3 regions of the Lysinibacillus sp. FN11 genome follow, and region 1 is predicted to be linked to each of the others. Evidence: a T-box and tRNA genes for the amino acid it is inferred to sense, from the RefSeq annotation. Region 1 holds a T-box; the other regions hold tRNA genes.
The links. The T-box of region 1 lies ahead of alaS (alanine--tRNA ligase). A T-box ahead of a tRNA ligase gene usually reads a tRNA of that ligase, here a tRNA-Ala.

Region 2: it has a tRNA-Ala gene. The T-box ahead of alaS (alanine--tRNA ligase) is inferred to sense a tRNA for this amino acid. The anticodon was not compared.
Region 3: it has a tRNA-Ala gene. The T-box ahead of alaS (alanine--tRNA ligase) is inferred to sense a tRNA for this amino acid. The anticodon was not compared.

Annotation. Positions count from the first base shown of each region.
Region 1 is NZ_CP102383.1:2,737,447-2,742,675, forward strand. It holds gene NP781_RS14660 (DUF1292 domain-containing protein) at 1-192, opposite strand, end outside; gene NP781_RS14665 (DUF1292 domain-containing protein) at 565-873, opposite strand; gene ruvX (Holliday junction resolvase RuvX) at 892-1,308, opposite strand; gene NP781_RS14675 (IreB family regulatory phosphoprotein) at 1,311-1,577, opposite strand; gene alaS (alanine--tRNA ligase) at 1,666-4,326, opposite strand; T-box leader at 4,414-4,629, opposite strand; gene corA (magnesium/cobalt transporter CorA) at 4,698-5,229, opposite strand, start outside.
Region 2 is NZ_CP102383.1:4,579,107-4,584,335, reverse strand. It holds gene NP781_RS24000 (nitric oxide synthase oxygenase) at 1-919, opposite strand, end outside; gene NP781_RS23995 (hypothetical protein) at 1,079-1,249, opposite strand; tRNA gene NP781_RS23990 (tRNA-Glu) at 1,649-1,720, opposite strand; tRNA gene NP781_RS23985 (tRNA-Asn) at 1,722-1,798, opposite strand; tRNA gene NP781_RS23980 (tRNA-Ile) at 1,806-1,879, opposite strand; tRNA gene NP781_RS23975 (tRNA-Gly) at 1,884-1,957, opposite strand; tRNA gene NP781_RS23970 (tRNA-Phe) at 1,963-2,038, opposite strand; tRNA gene NP781_RS23965 (tRNA-Ser) at 2,045-2,137, opposite strand; tRNA gene NP781_RS23960 (tRNA-Ala) at 2,151-2,226, opposite strand; tRNA gene NP781_RS23955 (tRNA-Pro) at 2,242-2,318, opposite strand; tRNA gene NP781_RS23950 (tRNA-Arg) at 2,334-2,410, opposite strand; tRNA gene NP781_RS23945 (tRNA-Lys) at 2,429-2,501, opposite strand; tRNA gene NP781_RS23940 (tRNA-Gln) at 2,515-2,589, opposite strand; tRNA gene NP781_RS23935 (tRNA-His) at 2,599-2,674, opposite strand; tRNA gene NP781_RS23930 (tRNA-Trp) at 2,723-2,796, opposite strand; tRNA gene NP781_RS23925 (tRNA-Tyr) at 2,801-2,884, opposite strand; tRNA gene NP781_RS23920 (tRNA-Thr) at 2,892-2,967, opposite strand; tRNA gene NP781_RS23915 (tRNA-Asp) at 2,976-3,051, opposite strand; tRNA gene NP781_RS23910 (tRNA-Val) at 3,056-3,131, opposite strand; rRNA gene rrf (5S ribosomal RNA) at 3,143-3,258, opposite strand; rRNA gene NP781_RS23900 (23S ribosomal RNA) at 3,326-5,229, opposite strand, start outside.
Region 3 is NZ_CP102383.1:3,169,102-3,174,330, forward strand. It holds gene nadC (carboxylating nicotinate-nucleotide diphosphorylase) at 1-310, shown strand, start outside; gene nadA (quinolinate synthase NadA) at 297-1,400, shown strand; gene NP781_RS16790 (VOC family protein) at 1,563-1,979, shown strand; tRNA gene NP781_RS16795 (tRNA-Glu) at 2,039-2,110, opposite strand; tRNA gene NP781_RS16800 (tRNA-Ser) at 2,113-2,203, opposite strand; tRNA gene NP781_RS16805 (tRNA-Asn) at 2,214-2,290, opposite strand; tRNA gene NP781_RS16810 (tRNA-Ile) at 2,295-2,371, opposite strand; tRNA gene NP781_RS16815 (tRNA-Gly) at 2,373-2,446, opposite strand; tRNA gene NP781_RS16820 (tRNA-Phe) at 2,452-2,527, opposite strand; tRNA gene NP781_RS16825 (tRNA-Asp) at 2,586-2,661, opposite strand; tRNA gene NP781_RS16830 (tRNA-Met) at 2,665-2,739, opposite strand; tRNA gene NP781_RS16835 (tRNA-Ser) at 2,793-2,885, opposite strand; tRNA gene NP781_RS16840 (tRNA-Ile) at 2,901-2,977, opposite strand; tRNA gene NP781_RS16845 (tRNA-Met) at 2,985-3,058, opposite strand; tRNA gene NP781_RS16850 (tRNA-Ala) at 3,087-3,162, opposite strand; tRNA gene NP781_RS16855 (tRNA-Pro) at 3,179-3,255, opposite strand; tRNA gene NP781_RS16860 (tRNA-Arg) at 3,265-3,341, opposite strand; tRNA gene NP781_RS16865 (tRNA-Leu) at 3,350-3,438, opposite strand; tRNA gene NP781_RS16870 (tRNA-Gly) at 3,444-3,518, opposite strand; tRNA gene NP781_RS16875 (tRNA-Leu) at 3,555-3,639, opposite strand; tRNA gene NP781_RS16880 (tRNA-Lys) at 3,657-3,732, opposite strand; tRNA gene NP781_RS16885 (tRNA-Thr) at 3,740-3,815, opposite strand; tRNA gene NP781_RS16890 (tRNA-Val) at 3,819-3,894, opposite strand; rRNA gene rrf (5S ribosomal RNA) at 3,905-4,020, opposite strand; rRNA gene NP781_RS16900 (23S ribosomal RNA) at 4,213-5,229, opposite strand, start outside.

The sequences.
Region 1 (5,229 bases):
CATCTCACCTGTATTGTCATCATAATCAAAAGTCATCGCCGAAAGATCTCCTGGAATTTCTTGACCGGTTTCATCTAGAAGGGAAAATAACACATAGGACTTGTCCTCCGCATCAAAGGTAATGACCACACGACACTGCTGTTCCTTACCATCTTTCCCAATGATCATAAATTCTTGCGTTTCTTCATTCATCCTGTTTCCTCCTTTATGACAATTTGATGTCATTTATTAAATCGTTTTTGAGGCTATACACTTTAGAATAGCTTCTCCTATTTTTGAGCAAGTTTCCCCTGTTTAGGAGCTTCTCTTCTCTACATTTGAGCAGGCTCTCGAAATTTTCGAGCGTGGCTTTGAGCGGAGCCTCCATTCATGGAGCGGTGCCACTCTAATTCTAAGCGAATCCTCTAACTTTATGAACGTTTCCCAACAATTGTGGATCAAATTCACACATCTACAATGCATTCATTCCTCCATTTAACAATCCTTCTACAATAGAAAAGCTTCAATAAAAAAGGAACAAGGACTGCAAGCTGCGATCCTTGTTCCAAGCTTTGAGTTAGAAGATTAGTCTTCGTTTTCATCCTCTAAAGCGTTTAAAACGTCCTCTACCATATCCCACTCTGCTTCAGTTTCGATTGGTGTTAATTCACCATCTTCACCATTTTCAGATGGTACAAATGAAGATACAAAGATTTCAACTGAGCCATCTTCATCTTCCTCTGCGCCTACCATTGAGTAAAACACATATGATTTGCCAAACTCTGGAGATTCATGAACGTGAATCACTTCACAAAGCTGCTCGTTTCCGTTTTCGTCAATCACTGTAATGTGTTGAACATGTAGTTCTTCCTCATGGTTATGCTCGTGTGCCATGCATAGTCACCTCATCAATTAATTTTTGCTATCTAAGTAGCCTTGTAAAATCATCACAGCTGCCATTTTATCAATGACCTGCTTGCGCTTTTTGCGACTCACGTCCGCTTCGATCAGCATACGTTCAGCAGCCATCGTCGTTAAACGTTCATCCCATAATTTGACCGGTAGTGAGAAATGCTCTTCTAATAGCTTTTTATAGTTCTCAGAAGCCTCTCCACGCGGTCCAACCGTATTATTCATGTTTTTTGGAAAACCTACAACAAATTCTGTTATAGTATATTCCTTTACTAGCTCAGAGATACGGTCAATACCGAACTCACCATTTGCCTCATCAATTTTTACGGTTTCAATACCTTGGGCGGTCCAACCAAGTGCATCACTTACAGCAACACCCACAGTTTTTGACCCAACGTCTAATCCCATAATTCTCATTTCTAGTCCTCGTTATTCTTTTTGATATAAAATTTAACAAGCTCCTCTAGAATTTCGTCACGCTCAAGCTTGCGAATTAAATTACGAGCATCCTGATGGCGAGGAATATACGCCGGATCACCAGAAAGTAAGTAACCAACAATCTGATTGATAGGGTTATATCCCTTTTCCTCTAATGAAGAATGAACTTTCAACATTACCTGCTTGACTTCCTGTTCCATTGATTCTTCTGGAAAATTAAATTTCATCGTTTGATCAAATGAACTCATGACCAGCACCTCGCTTTCAGAAATAAGGAGATGTGCAAACAAGCTCATCTCCAATTTCTCTTTATTATAACATGTTTTGGTGAATTAATTAAATGGATTTAACATAATCATACACAGAAAGTAGTGCTTCATCAAGTTTTGATGCATCTTTTGCACCTGCCATCGCCATATCCGGACGACCGCCACCTTTACCACCACATGCTTCCGCAACCATTTTCACGATATTTCCAGCATGGTAATTGCCACCAACTAATTCTTTTGATACTCCAGCACATAGCATAACCTTATCGCCATCCACTGCTCCAAGAACGATAACAGCCTTTGGCATTTTCGCCTTCAAATCATCCATCATCTGACGCAGTTGGTTATTGTCTTTTGCTTCTACCTTTGTAGAAAGAACTGTGACATCTCCAATTGTTTGTGCTGCATCAACAATTGCCCCAGCCTGAGCATTGGCAATTTTTTGAGATAATGCTTCGTTTTCACGTTGTAATTCTTTGTAGTCTGCTTGTAATGCCTGTATTTTTGTGACAATATCTTTAGCATTTGCTTTTAATAATGCTGCTGCATCATTTAATAATGCTTCTTCTTCTTTTACTGCTTCATAAGCAACTTTTCCTGTAACAGCTTCTATACGACGAGTACCTGCACCGATACCACCTTCTGAAACAATTTTAAAGAAGCCAATTTCAGAAGAGCGTTTAACATGGATACCACCACATAGCTCAATCGAATAATCTCCGATGGATACTACACGTACAACATCTCCATATTTTTCACCGAATAATGCCATAGCACCCATTGCTTTTGCTTCATCAATGCCTTTTTCTTCAATAATGACCTCTATATCATCCCACACTTTTTCATTTACAATACGTTCAATTTGTTGTAATTCTTCTTTTGTAACTTGACCAAAGTGAGAGAAATCAAAACGTAAACGGTCAGGTCCTACATATGATCCAGCTTGGTTTACATGATCACCTAGCACATCTTTTAATGCACGTTGCATAATATGTGTTGCCGTATGGTTTTTAATGATTAAATTGCGGTCATCACGATTGACCACTGCTTGCACTGCATCTTCCACATGCATTTCCCCAGATTCAACTACTACTGTATGAAGCGGTTGACCATTCGGTGCTTTTTGAACATCTTTTACGACAGCCGTAAAGCTATCATTTGAAATAGTACCACTATCGGCAATTTGGCCTCCCATTTCAGCGTAGAATGGTGTCTTTGCTAAAATAACCAATGCTTCCTGACCTTCTGAAGCGACTTTCGCAACTTGACCATTGACGATCATTGCAGCGATTTCAGTATTAACAGTTAACGTATCATAGCCAACAAATTCACTAGCAACCGTTAAGTTTGCTAATACTTCATTCTGCACTTGCATCGAATCAACATCTTGTCGTGCAGCACGCGCGCGTTCACGTTGCTCTTCCATCGCTGCCTCAAAACCTTCATGATCTACTTTCATGCCTACTTCCTCTGCATATTCTTCCGTTAGCTCGATTGGGAAACCATAAGTATCATATAAACGGAAAGCATCTGCTCCTGGGATGTAATCATGACCGACTGCTTTTTGAGATTCCACTACTTCATTAAAGATAGCTAAACCACCATCTAATGTTTCATGGAAACGAATTTCTTCATTTTTAATGACACGTTGAATAAATTCGCTTTTCTCTGTCACTTCTGGATAGAAGTCTTCCATAATTTTACCCACAGTTGGTACAAGTTCAAACATAAATGGTTTTTCAATGCCAATTTGTTTAGCATAGCGAACCGCACGACGTAGTAAACGACGTAATACATAGCCACGGCCTTCGTTTGATGGCAGGGCACCATCACCTATAGCAAATGCTACTGTACGGATATGGTCTGCAATCACTTTAAATGGTGTATTAATATCTTCTTCTGAGCCAAAGATTTCATTTAAGTCTACTTCGCCAGGTCGTTTATATTTACGGTTGGCAAATTCCTCGATTTTTTCAATGATTGGCATAAATAAATCAGTATCAAAGTTTGTTGGTACATTTTGCACGACGGACACAATACGTTCTAAGCCCATACCTGTATCAATATTTTGCTTTGGTAGTGGCGTGTAAGTGCCATCAGGATTATGGTTAAATTGAGAGAACACAAGGTTCCAAATTTCAAGGTAACGCTCATTTTCTCCTCCTGGATACATTTCAGGATCATTTTCATCTGAGCCGTATTCTACGCCGCGATCATAAAAAATCTCTGAGTTCGGACCAGATGGACCTTCTCCGATATCCCAGAAGTTCCCTTCTAAACGAATTAAACGTTCTTCTGGAATACCGATTTCCTGATGCCAAACATCATAAGCTTCCTGATCTTCAGGGTGAATCGTGATAGATAATAATGATGGATCAAAGCCCATCCATTTTTTATCTGTTAAAAACTCCCAAGCGTAATGAATTGCTTCTTTTTTAAAGTAGTCACCAATAGAGAAGTTTCCTAACATTTCAAAGAATGTATGGTGTCGAGCTGTTTTCCCAACGTTTTCAATATCGTTGGTACGAATCGATTTTTGTGCATTTGTAATACGTGGATTATCAGGGATAATACGGCCATCAAAATATGGTTTCAAAGTTGCAACACCTGAGTTGATCCAAAGAAGTGATGGATCATTTATTGGCACAAGTGGTGCTGAGGGCTCATGATGATGCCCCTTTTCTTTAAAAAATTCCAAATACATACGGCGAATATCTACTGCTTTCATCGGATAAATTCCTCCTATTTTATATTGTAAAATCACGATACGAGTCCTGCGATCTACCGAAGAAAATAAAAAAAGCCCTCATCCCCAAAAAGGGACGAGGACTTGTCATTAGTCTCGCGGTACCACCCTAGTTGTAAGTAAAAATCTTACTTACCTCTTTAGCACTTGTAACGTCAGTGAACGGCAGGGATTAGCTGCACTCTGGAGTAGCTTTCGGCATTTGCTGTTGTGAGGATTTTTTCAGCCTAGAAATCCCTTTCTTGTACACACACAAATACGTACTTTTTCCATCATCGTTTTTACTTTTTCTATCGAAAATTATAAAAAAAATCTATTGCGCTGTCAATTAGTACTAGTATGACTAACACTAACTAAGCAATCATTTTTTTGAAATATATCCACATACCCCATGTAAAAATAACTAAGAAGGCGCTAATTGCAATCGTTGTATAAGGGGTATCTTGATAAGGTAAAGGTACATTCATTCCAAAAAAACTAGTAATTACTGATAGTGGTAACATAATTGTCGAAATGACCGTTAATAAATTCAGCTTTTCAATGGATTTCCCACTGATAATTGAAAAATACGTATCAAGCGTGCTGTTCACTAAATCGCGATATGTCTCTGTGGAGTCGACAATACGTTCTAGATGGTCATTCAAATCTTTATAGAATGGAATATTTTCTTCTTGAATGTCAAATTTCCACTGGCCATTGATTGTAGAAAAAATTCTCCTTTGTGGCATAATGGCCTGACGAATTAAAATAATTGTCCGCTTCAACGCAAGAAATTCCTCTGTCACCACTTTTGGTTGATAGTCATAAATTTCTTCTTCTAGTTCATCTATACGTGCGCGAATTCGTTCTAATACTGGGAAGTATTCGTCTGTAATACCGTCAATA
Region 2 (5,229 bases), 1.8 Mb from region 1:
TTCCTGTTGATTTTTCAGCCTCCTCAAACAATCTAAACTGCTGAGCTGCTGTATGATGATCAACAATGCTCACACCCTCTTCTTTAAATGAGTGAAGAACAGCAATATTAAGTTCTACTAAAGCGCGATCACGCCAAAGAGACGCTTGTTTGGTTGTATCAAGATTAAAAATCTCTGCAATTGCAGGTAACATATTATAACGATCATGATCTGCTAAATTTCGTGCACCAATCTCTGTTCCCATATACCAGCCGTTAAATGGAGCTGCTTGAAAATCAATTCCAGCCATTTGAAAACGCATACTCGAAATAATAGGTACAGCATACCACTTCATTCCTAATTTCTCCACATCGATTGACTCTGGATGGCGGATTGAAACCTCTACTACATTTTCTTCAGGAATTACAAACATTTGAGGAGCACGATCATCCACCTGTATAACGATTGGTAGTACATCAAAATCAGTTCCTTTACCTTTCCATCCTAACGACTCACACACTTTTGTAAATTTAGTGGACTGCGAATCTCCAATAATGCCTGCCTCTGTTTCATAGCCTGCATAACGAATTAGTTGATGATTCCAAATCCGTACTCTATCTGAAGCAAACACTGTTATAGTTGGACGGATTTTCCCATGATTTGTCGCATAATCAATATGTTCTAGTAATTTTTGAAAAATAGCCTTTTCATCTAAAACATCACGTGCATCTACTACATGCAGTGACTGCCAAAACAGACGTCCAATACACTTATTGCTATTTCGCCATGCCACCCGTGCGCCAAAAACTAGCTCCTCTGTTGTTGGGTGATATTCACCTGCATCCTTAACTGCCTGTAATCTATTCTTTAACCAAAATTCTGATTCATTTTGTTCTGTCTGATATAGACTTAAAAATTGCTGTATCTCCTGTATATTCATATCGATTCCTCCACTTATCCTCATATTAGAGGAACAAAACCACAAGCACCACGAAAATAGTAATTGAAAAAACATACATATTTTATATATGAAATAGTTTGTTCAAATTTACTCTATAGACTCTCTTTCTTAAGAGAATGTAAGGGAGAGGGATCCTAACTATTGTAAAAAGTCTACATTAATCATGTAACCTTCATAGTGTTGTAGCAAAGCAATCAATAGAATTTTTTGTGAAAGATAAAAGTCTTTCCATTTTAGGCTACTTACATGCTGCTGACGCTTGGCTTTCACGCTGCGGTTAGCCTCTTTCTGGCTAACCCCGGCAATCAAGTAGTCTTCCTCATTTATCCCACAAATAAATTGAAGGTGTTCACTTATGGATGGCTGTTGTAACTGATTCCCTACTCCACATTGAAAATAAGAGCTTATCTCCTCTAAGCATACCGATAATGGGCTTTTTGATCGCTATGCTACTATGAAAAAAGTAAAGTAAAGACACTTTGCAGAAAAGTTAATTGTAGTGGAGCCAGCGTCACAGATGAGACCCTGGAGCAAACGTAAATGAGTGAAGTGGCTCATCGGACGCCCTCTGGAAAGGAAACTGGCGGAACGGAAATCAACCTCTTACCTTGCTAATAGGTGTCTTTTTCTGCTAGTGATCTTTTCTCAACAACATGAAAAAGGAGAATAGAAAAAAGCATGTAACACACATCTGTGCTACATGCTTGATGACCCGTACGGGATTCGAACCCGTGTTACCGCCGTGAAAGGGCGGTGTCTTAACCACTTGACCAACGGGCCGTGGCTCCGAAGGCAGGACTCGAACCTGCGACAACCTGATTAACAGTCAGGTGCTACTACCAACTGAGCTACTTCGGAATAATGATGGGCCTAAATGGACTCGAACCATCGACCTCACGCTTATCAGGCGTGCGCTCTAACCAGCTGAGCTATAGGCCCATTTTGGAGCGGGTGATGAGAATCGAACTCACGACATCAGCTTGGAAGGCTGAGGTTTTACCATTAAACTACACCCGCAATAATGGTGGGTCAGGACGGAATCGAACCGCCGACACTTAGAGCTTCAATCTAATGCTCTACCAACTGAGCTACTGACCCGAAAAATGGAGGAGGTAGAGGGATTCGAACCCCCGCGCGGTGTTACCCGCCTGTCGGTTTTCAAGACCGATCCCTTCAGCCAGACTTGGGTATACCTCCAAAAATATTACAATGGTGGAGCCTAGCGGGATCGAACCGCTGACCTCCTGCGTGCAAGGCAGGCGCTCTCCCAGCTGAGCTAAGGCCCCATTTATCATGAAAGATGGTCGGAATGACAGGATTCGAACCTACGACCCCTTGGTCCCAAACCAAGTGCTCTACCAAGCTGAGCTACATTCCGTAAACATGATTTTATTGGCGCGCCCGACAGGAGTCGAACCCATAACCTTCTGATCCGTAGTCAGACGCTCTATCCAATTGAGCTACGGGCGCATGCTAATTAAAAAATGATGAGCCATGAAGGACTCGAACCTTCGACCCTCTGATTAAAAGTCAGATGCTCTACCAACTGAGCTAATGGCTCATGAAATTAAAAATGGCTGGGGTACTAGGATTCGAACCTAGGCATGACGGAATCAAAATCCGTTGCCTTACCGCTTGGCTATACCCCAATTTTAAAATGGGGCGACTGATGGGAATCGAACCCACGAATGTCGGAACCACAATCCGATGCGTTAACCACTTCGCCACAATCGCCACTATATAAATTATATTAGCTGTATTATGAACGAGTACCTCAATACCTGGCAGGGGCAGTAGGAATCGAACCCACACCAAAGGTTTTGGAGACCTCTATTCTACCGTTGAACTATGCCCCTAAAATGGTGGAGGGGGACGGATTCGAACCGCCGAACCCTAAGGAGCGGATTTACAGTCCGCCGCGTTTAGCCACTTCGCTACCCCTCCAAGGGAATGGTGCCGGCGATAGGAGTCGAACCCACGACCTACTGATTACAAGTCAGTTGCTCTACCAACTGAGCTACACCGGCAATAATAATGGCGGTCCCGACCGGGATCGAACCGGCGATCTCCTGCGTGACAGGCAGGCATGTTAACCGCTACACCACGGGACCAAAATGGTGGAGGATGACGGGCTCGAACCGCCGACCCCCTGCTTGTAAGGCAGGTGCTCTCCCAGCTGAGCTAATCCTCCACAAAAAATAAGCGAAGCGACGTCCTACTCTCACAGGGGGAAGCCCCCAACTACCATCGGCGCTAAAGAGCTTAACTTCCGTGTTCGGTATGGGAACGGGTGTGACCTCTTTGCCATCATCACTTCACTTATTCAGCTGAAAGACTTATTCTTTCAAAACTGGATAAACGATACATTGAATGTTTCAAACTTTTTTGGTTAAGTCCTCGATCGATTAGTATTCGTCAGCTCCATGTGTCACCACACTTCCACCTCGAACCTATCTACCTCATCGTCTTTGAGGGATCTTACTTACTTGCGTAATGGGAAATCTCATCTTGAGGGGGGCTTCATGCTTAGATGCTTTCAGCACTTATCCCGTCCACACATAGCTACCCAGCGATGCCTTTGGCAAGACAACTGGTACACCAGCGGTGTGTCCATCCCGGTCCTCTCGTACTAAGGACAGCTCCTCTCAAATTTCCTACGCCCACGACGGATAGGGACCGAACTGTCTCACGACGTTCTGAACCCAGCTCGCGTACCGCTTTAATGGGCGAACAGCCCAACCCTTGGGACCGACTACAGCCCCAGGATGCGATGAGCCGACATCGAGGTGCCAAACCTCCCCGTCGATGTGGACTCTTGGGGGAGATAAGCCTGTTATCCCCGGGGTAGCTTTTATCCGTTGAGCGATGGCCCTTCCATGCGGAACCACCGGATCACTAAGCCCGTCTTTCGACCCTGCTCGACTTGTAGGTCTCGCAGTCAAGCTCCCTTGTGCCTTTACACTCTACGAATGATTTCCAACCATTCTGAGGGAACCTTTGGGCGCCTCCGTTACCTTTTAGGAGGCGACCGCCCCAGTCAAACTGTCCGCCTGACACTGTCTCCTGCCCCGCTAAGGGGCATGGGTTAGAATTTCAATACAACCAGGGTAGTATCCCACCGACGCCTCCTTCGAAGCTGGCGCTCCGAGATCTCTGGCTCCTACCTATCCTGTACAAGTTGTACCAAAATTCAATATCAGGCTACAGTAAAGCTCCACGGGGTCTTTCCGTCCTGTCGCGGGTAACCTGCATCTTCACAGGTACTATAATTTCACCGAGTCTCTCGTTGAGACAGTGCCCAGATCGTTACGCCTTTCGTGCGGGTCGGAACTTACCCGACAAGGAATTTCGCTACCTTAGGACCGTTATAGTTACGGCCGCCGTTTACTGGGGCTTCAATTCGCAGCTTCGCTTGCGCTAACCACTCCTCTTAACCTTCCAGCACCGGGCAGGCGTCAGCCCCTATACGTCACCTTACGGTTTTGCAGAGACCTGTGTTTTTGCTAAACAGTCGCCTGGGCCTATTCACTGCGGCTCTCATGCGCTTGCACGCTCAAGAGCACCCCTTCTCCCGAAGTTACGGGGTCATTTTGCCGAGTTCCTTAACGAGAGTTCTCTCGCACACCTTAGGATTCTCTCCTCGACTACCTGTGTCGGTTTGCGGTACGGGCACCTCTCACCTCGATAGAGGCTTTTCTTGGCAGTGTGAAATCAGGAACTTCGTCCATACGGACTCGCCATCACAGCTCAACGTTACAGTGTGCGGATTTGCCTACACACACGCCTTACTGCTTGGACGCGCACAACCAACGGCGCGCTTACCCTATCCTACTGCGTCCCCCCATTTCTCAAACGGTGAGGAGGTGGTACAGGAATATCAACCTGTTGTCCATCGCCTACGCCTATCGGCCTCGGCTTAGGTCCCGACTAACCCTGAGCGGACGAGCCTTCCTCAGGAAACCTTAGTCATACGGTGGACGGGATTCTCACCCGTCTTTCGCTACTCATACCGGCATTCTCACTTCTAAGCGCTCCACCAGTCCTTCCGGTCTGACTTCAACGCACTTAGAACGCTCTCCTACCACTGACATCGTAGATGTCAATCCACAGCTTCGGTGAATCGTTTAGCCCCGATACATTTTCGGCGCAGCGTCACTCGACCAGTGAGCTATTACGCACTCTTTAAATGATGGCTGCTTCTAAGCCAACATCCTGGTTGTCTGTGCAACGCCACATCCTTTTCCACTTAACGATTACTTTGGGACCTTAGCTGGTGGTCTGGGCTGTTT
Region 3 (5,229 bases), 430 kb from region 1:
AGTCGGTCATACCGTAAAAATTGAAGTTGAAATTGAAACAAAAGAACAATTAGAAGAAGCTATCAACGCAGGAGCAGATATTATTATGTTTGATAACCGTAGCCCAGAAGAAATTCGTGCATGGCTTCCCATTGTTCCTCCCACTATTGCGACTGAAGCATCTGGGGGCATCACACTTGAAAATTTAAAGGCATATGCCCAATCGGGTATTCAATGGATTTCACTTGGCTCCTTAACACATTCAGTTAAAGCTTTTGATATTAGTGCACTCGTTCAAATGAAAGGAGATCATTCCCTTGTCCATCACTAGTTTATTACAACAGACGACATTACTCCCAGAGCATTATCGGGAACTATCTGTAAAGGAAATGGAATCTCGTATTTTATCAATAAAGAAAAAATTAGGTCCTAAATTATTTATTCCTGCCCACCATTATCAAAAAGATGAAGTCATTCAATTTGCAGACGCAACTGGGGATTCTTTACAGTTAGCTCAATTATCCGCAGCAAATAAGGAAGCTGAACACATCGTATTTTGCGGTGTACATTTTATGGCAGAGACTGCTGATATGCTGACAACGAAACAGCAACGTGTCTATTTACCAGATATGCGCGCTGGTTGTTCAATGGCTGATATGGCAGATATTTATCAAACAGAACAAGCATGGCCCATTCTTCAAGAACTCTTTGGTGATACGATTATTCCTCTAACCTATGTTAATTCAACTGCGGCTATTAAAGCCTTTACTGGAAGGCATGGTGGTGCTTGTGTCACTTCATCGAATGCAAAGGAACTTGTTCAATGGGCTTTTACCCAAAAACAGCGTATCTTCTTTTTACCTGACCAACATTTAGGAAGGAATACTGCCTATGATTTAGGTATACCTCTTGAAAATATGGCTGTTTGGAATCCACATAAGAACATGCTCGAAACAAAAGAGCCTCTTGAAAATATCCAGGTTATTCTTTGGAAGGGTCACTGCTCTGTGCACGAAGGGTTTACGGTTCAACATACAGAGGTTATTCGCAAAGAACACCCGACTATGAGGATTATCGTTCACCCAGAGTGCAGCCGTGAAGTGGTAGCAGCGGCTGATGATGCAGGCTCCACAAAATACATTATTGATACAATCAATCGAGCTCCAAGCGGATCTGCATGGGCAATTGGAACAGAAATGAATCTTGTCAATCGCATTATTAAGCAGCATCCTGATAAACATATTGTGTCCTTAAATGAAAACTTTTGTCCTTGTTTAACAATGAATCGAATTGACCTTCCACATTTGTTATGGAGCTTAGAAAGTATTGAGCAAGGTCAACCTCATAACCGTATACAAGTAGATGAACATACTACCGCTGAAGCACTTAGTTCACTTGATAGAATGCTAGCCAGAGGATAAATAGTTACACTTTTTAAACAGAAAGGTTGAAGATATAACCTTTCTGTTTTTGTTTACAAACACCTGCTTTCAATAGTGCTAATGGCTTCCATTTTCGCCTACATTGCTAAAATTGACACGACTTTATTCTCCATGATACTGTCAATTTGGAGGTGATATTAAATGGCTTTTCAATCGAAAAATATCTTTATCAATTTACCAGTAAAAGATCTAAACAAATCTATCAGTTTTTTTAAGGAATTAGGTTTTGAGTTCAATCAACAATTCAGTGATGAAACAACAGCCTCAATGATTATTAGTGAAAATATCTTCGCATTAATAATGGTTGAAGAACGATTTAAAGGATTTAGTAAGAAAGAAGTTACAGATACTACTACTTCTGCAGAAGCAATCTTATGTCTTTCTGCTGAAAGCCGAGAACAAGTAGATCAATTAGTGAATAAGGCACTTGCCTCTGGTGGTAAACCATATAGTGAACCACAAGATCACGGATTTATGTATGGTCGGGGTTTTCAAGATGTAGATGGGCATATCTGGGAAGTGGTTTATATGGATGAAAATGCATTGAATCAAGAGTAAATTTTGTATCTATGAATATCAAAAAACAGTAGATGCAAATGCATCTACTGTTTTTAGTATGACCCGTACGGGATTCGAACCCGTGTTACCGCCGTGAAAGGGCGGTGTCTTAACCACTTGACCAACGGGCCCATGGCGGAGAAGGAGGGATTTGAACCCTCGCGCCGGTTACCCGACCTACACCCTTAGCAGGGGCGCCTCTTCAGCCTCTTGAGTACTTCCCCAAAATAAAAATGGCTCCGAAGGCAGGACTCGAACCTGCGACAACCTGATTAACAGTCAGGTGCTACTACCAACTGAGCTACTTCGGAATAATGGTGGGCCTAAATGGACTCGAACCATCGACCTCACGCTTATCAGGCGTGCGCTCTAACCAGCTGAGCTATAGGCCCTTGGAGCGGGTGATGGGAATCGAACCCACGACATCAGCTTGGAAGGCTGAGGTTTTACCATTAAACTACACCCGCATAAATGGTGGGTCAGGACGGAATCGAACCGCCGACACTTAGAGCTTCAATCTAATGCTCTACCAACTGAGCTACTGACCCATTTCGTCCATGCTAAGCTTACTCATTCTTTTGCTTCTCATGACTTTTATTTTAAAAATGGCGGTCCCGACCGGGATCGAACCGGCGATCTCCTGCGTGACAGGCAGGCATGTTAACCGCTACACCACGGGACCTTTTGGTTGCGGGGGCTGGATTTGAACCAACGACCTTCGGGTTATGAGCCCGACGAGCTACCACTGCTCCACCCCGCGATAATTTTATGCTGTTTCGAGTTTTTAAAGCACCATTTATAAAAATTTAAAACTGGAGGAGGTAGAGGGATTCGAACCCCCGCGCGGTGTTACCCGCCTGTCGGTTTTCAAGACCGATCCCTTCAGCCAGACTTGGGTATACCTCCGTTACAATATATAAATGGTGGACCTTGCAGGACTCGAACCTGCGACCGGACGGTTATGAGCCGTCTGCTCTAACCAACTGAGCTAAAGGTCCTTTAAGATGGCGGCAGAGGGGATCGAACCCCCGACCTTACGGGTATGAACCGTACGCTCTAGCCAGCTGAGCTACGCCGCCAGGATCTTTATACTGGTTAATTTACTTATGGTGGAGCCTAGCGGGATCGAACCGCTGACCTCCTGCGTGCAAGGCAGGCGCTCTCCCAGCTGAGCTAAGGCCCCATAATTTTTTTGGAAATGGTCGGGAAGACAGGATTCGAACCTGCGACCCCTTGGTCCCAAACCAAGTGCTCTACCAAGCTGAGCTACTTCCCGTTGTTCTTTTGGCGCGCCCGACAGGAGTCGAACCCATAACCTTCTGATCCGTAGTCAGACGCTCTATCCAATTGAGCTACGGGCGCATTTAAAATGGTGCCGAGGACCGGAATCGAACCGGTACGGTAGTCACCTACCGCAGGATTTTAAGTCCTGTGCGTCTGCCAGTTCCGCCACCCCGGCACATTTGGAGCGGAAGACGAGGTTCGAACTCGCGACCCCCACCTTGGCAAGGTGGTGTTCTACCACTGAACTACTTCCGCATGTGCATAAGTTTTTTTATCTGGCAATGAAAATAATGGTGCGGGTGAAGGGAGTCGAACCCCCACGCCTTGCGGCGCTAGATCCTAAGTCTAGTGCGTCTGCCAATTCCGCCACACCCGCTTATTATTATTTAAAAATGGTGAGCCATGAAGGACTCGAACCTTCGACCCTCTGATTAAAAGTCAGATGCTCTACCAACTGAGCTAATGGCTCGAAAAAATGGTGCCGGCTATAGGAATCGAACCCACGACCTACTGATTACAAGTCAGTTGCTCTACCTGCTGAGCTAAACCGGCATATGGTGGAGGATGACGGGCTCGAACCGCCGACCCTCTGCTTGTAAGGCAGATGCTCTCCCAGCTGAGCTAATCCTCCTGGGTATTATGCCTAGCGACGTCCTACTCTCACAGGGGGAAGCCCCCAACTACCATCGGCGCTAAAGAGCTTAACTTCCGTGTTCGGTATGGGAACGGGTGTGACCTCTTTGCCATCATCACTAGACTTATTCGACCTCCAATACACGGCGTATTACTGCGTCAGCTGCTCTCGTTCAATCAGTCACGTACAAAAGTACGCTCCTTCAATCACTCGTTTGCTTCCTTGTACTACTTGTGTCTTGAAGCTCTCTTTTTTATTGAAAGATTTGTTCTTTCAAAACTGGATAAACGGTGCATTGAATGTTTCAAACTTTTTTTGGTTAAGTCCTCGATCGATTAGTATTCGTCAGCTCCATGTGTCACCACACTTTCACCTCGAACCTATCTACCTCATCGTCTTTGAGGGATCTTACTTACTTGCGTAATGGGAAATCTCATCTTGAGGGGGCTTCATGCTTAGATGCTTTCAGCACTTATCCCGTCCACACATAGCTACCCAGCGATGCCTTTGGCAAGACAACTGGTACACCAGCGGTGTGTCCATCCCGGTCCTCTCGTACTAAGGACAGCTCCTCTCAAATTTCCTACGCCCACGACGGATAGGGACCGAACTGTCTCACGACGTTCTGAACCCAGCTCGCGTACCGCTTTAATGGGCGAACAGCCCAACCCTTGGGACCGACTACAGCCCCAGGATGCGATGAGCCGACATCGAGGTGCCAAACCTCCCCGTCGATGTGGACTCTTGGGGGAGATAAGCCTGTTATCCCCGGGGTAGCTTTTATCCGTTGAGCGATGGCCCTTCCATGCGGAACCACCGGATCACTAAGCCCGTCTTTCGACCCTGCTCGACTTGTAGGTCTCGCAGTCAAGCTCCCTTGTGCCTTTACACTCTACGAATGATTTCCAACCATTCTGAGGGAACCTTTGGGCGCCTCCGTTACCTTTTAGGAGGCGACCGCCCCAGTCAAACTGTCCGCCTGACACTGTCTCCTGCCCCGCTAAGGGGCATGGGTTAGAATTTCAATACAACCAGGGTAGTATCCCACCGACGCCTCCTTCGAAGCTGGCGCTCCGAGATCTCTGGCTCCTACCTATCCTGTACAAGTTGTACCAAAATTCAATATCAGGCTACAGTAAAGCTCCACGGGGTCTTTCCGTCCTGTCGCGGGTAACCTGCATCTTCACAGGTACTATAATTTCACCGAGTCTCTCGTTGAGACAGTGCCCAGATCGTTACGCCTTTCGTGCGGGTCGGAACTTACCCGACAAGGAATTTCGCTACCTTAGGACCGTTATAGTTACGGCCGCCGTTTACTGGGGCTTCAATTCG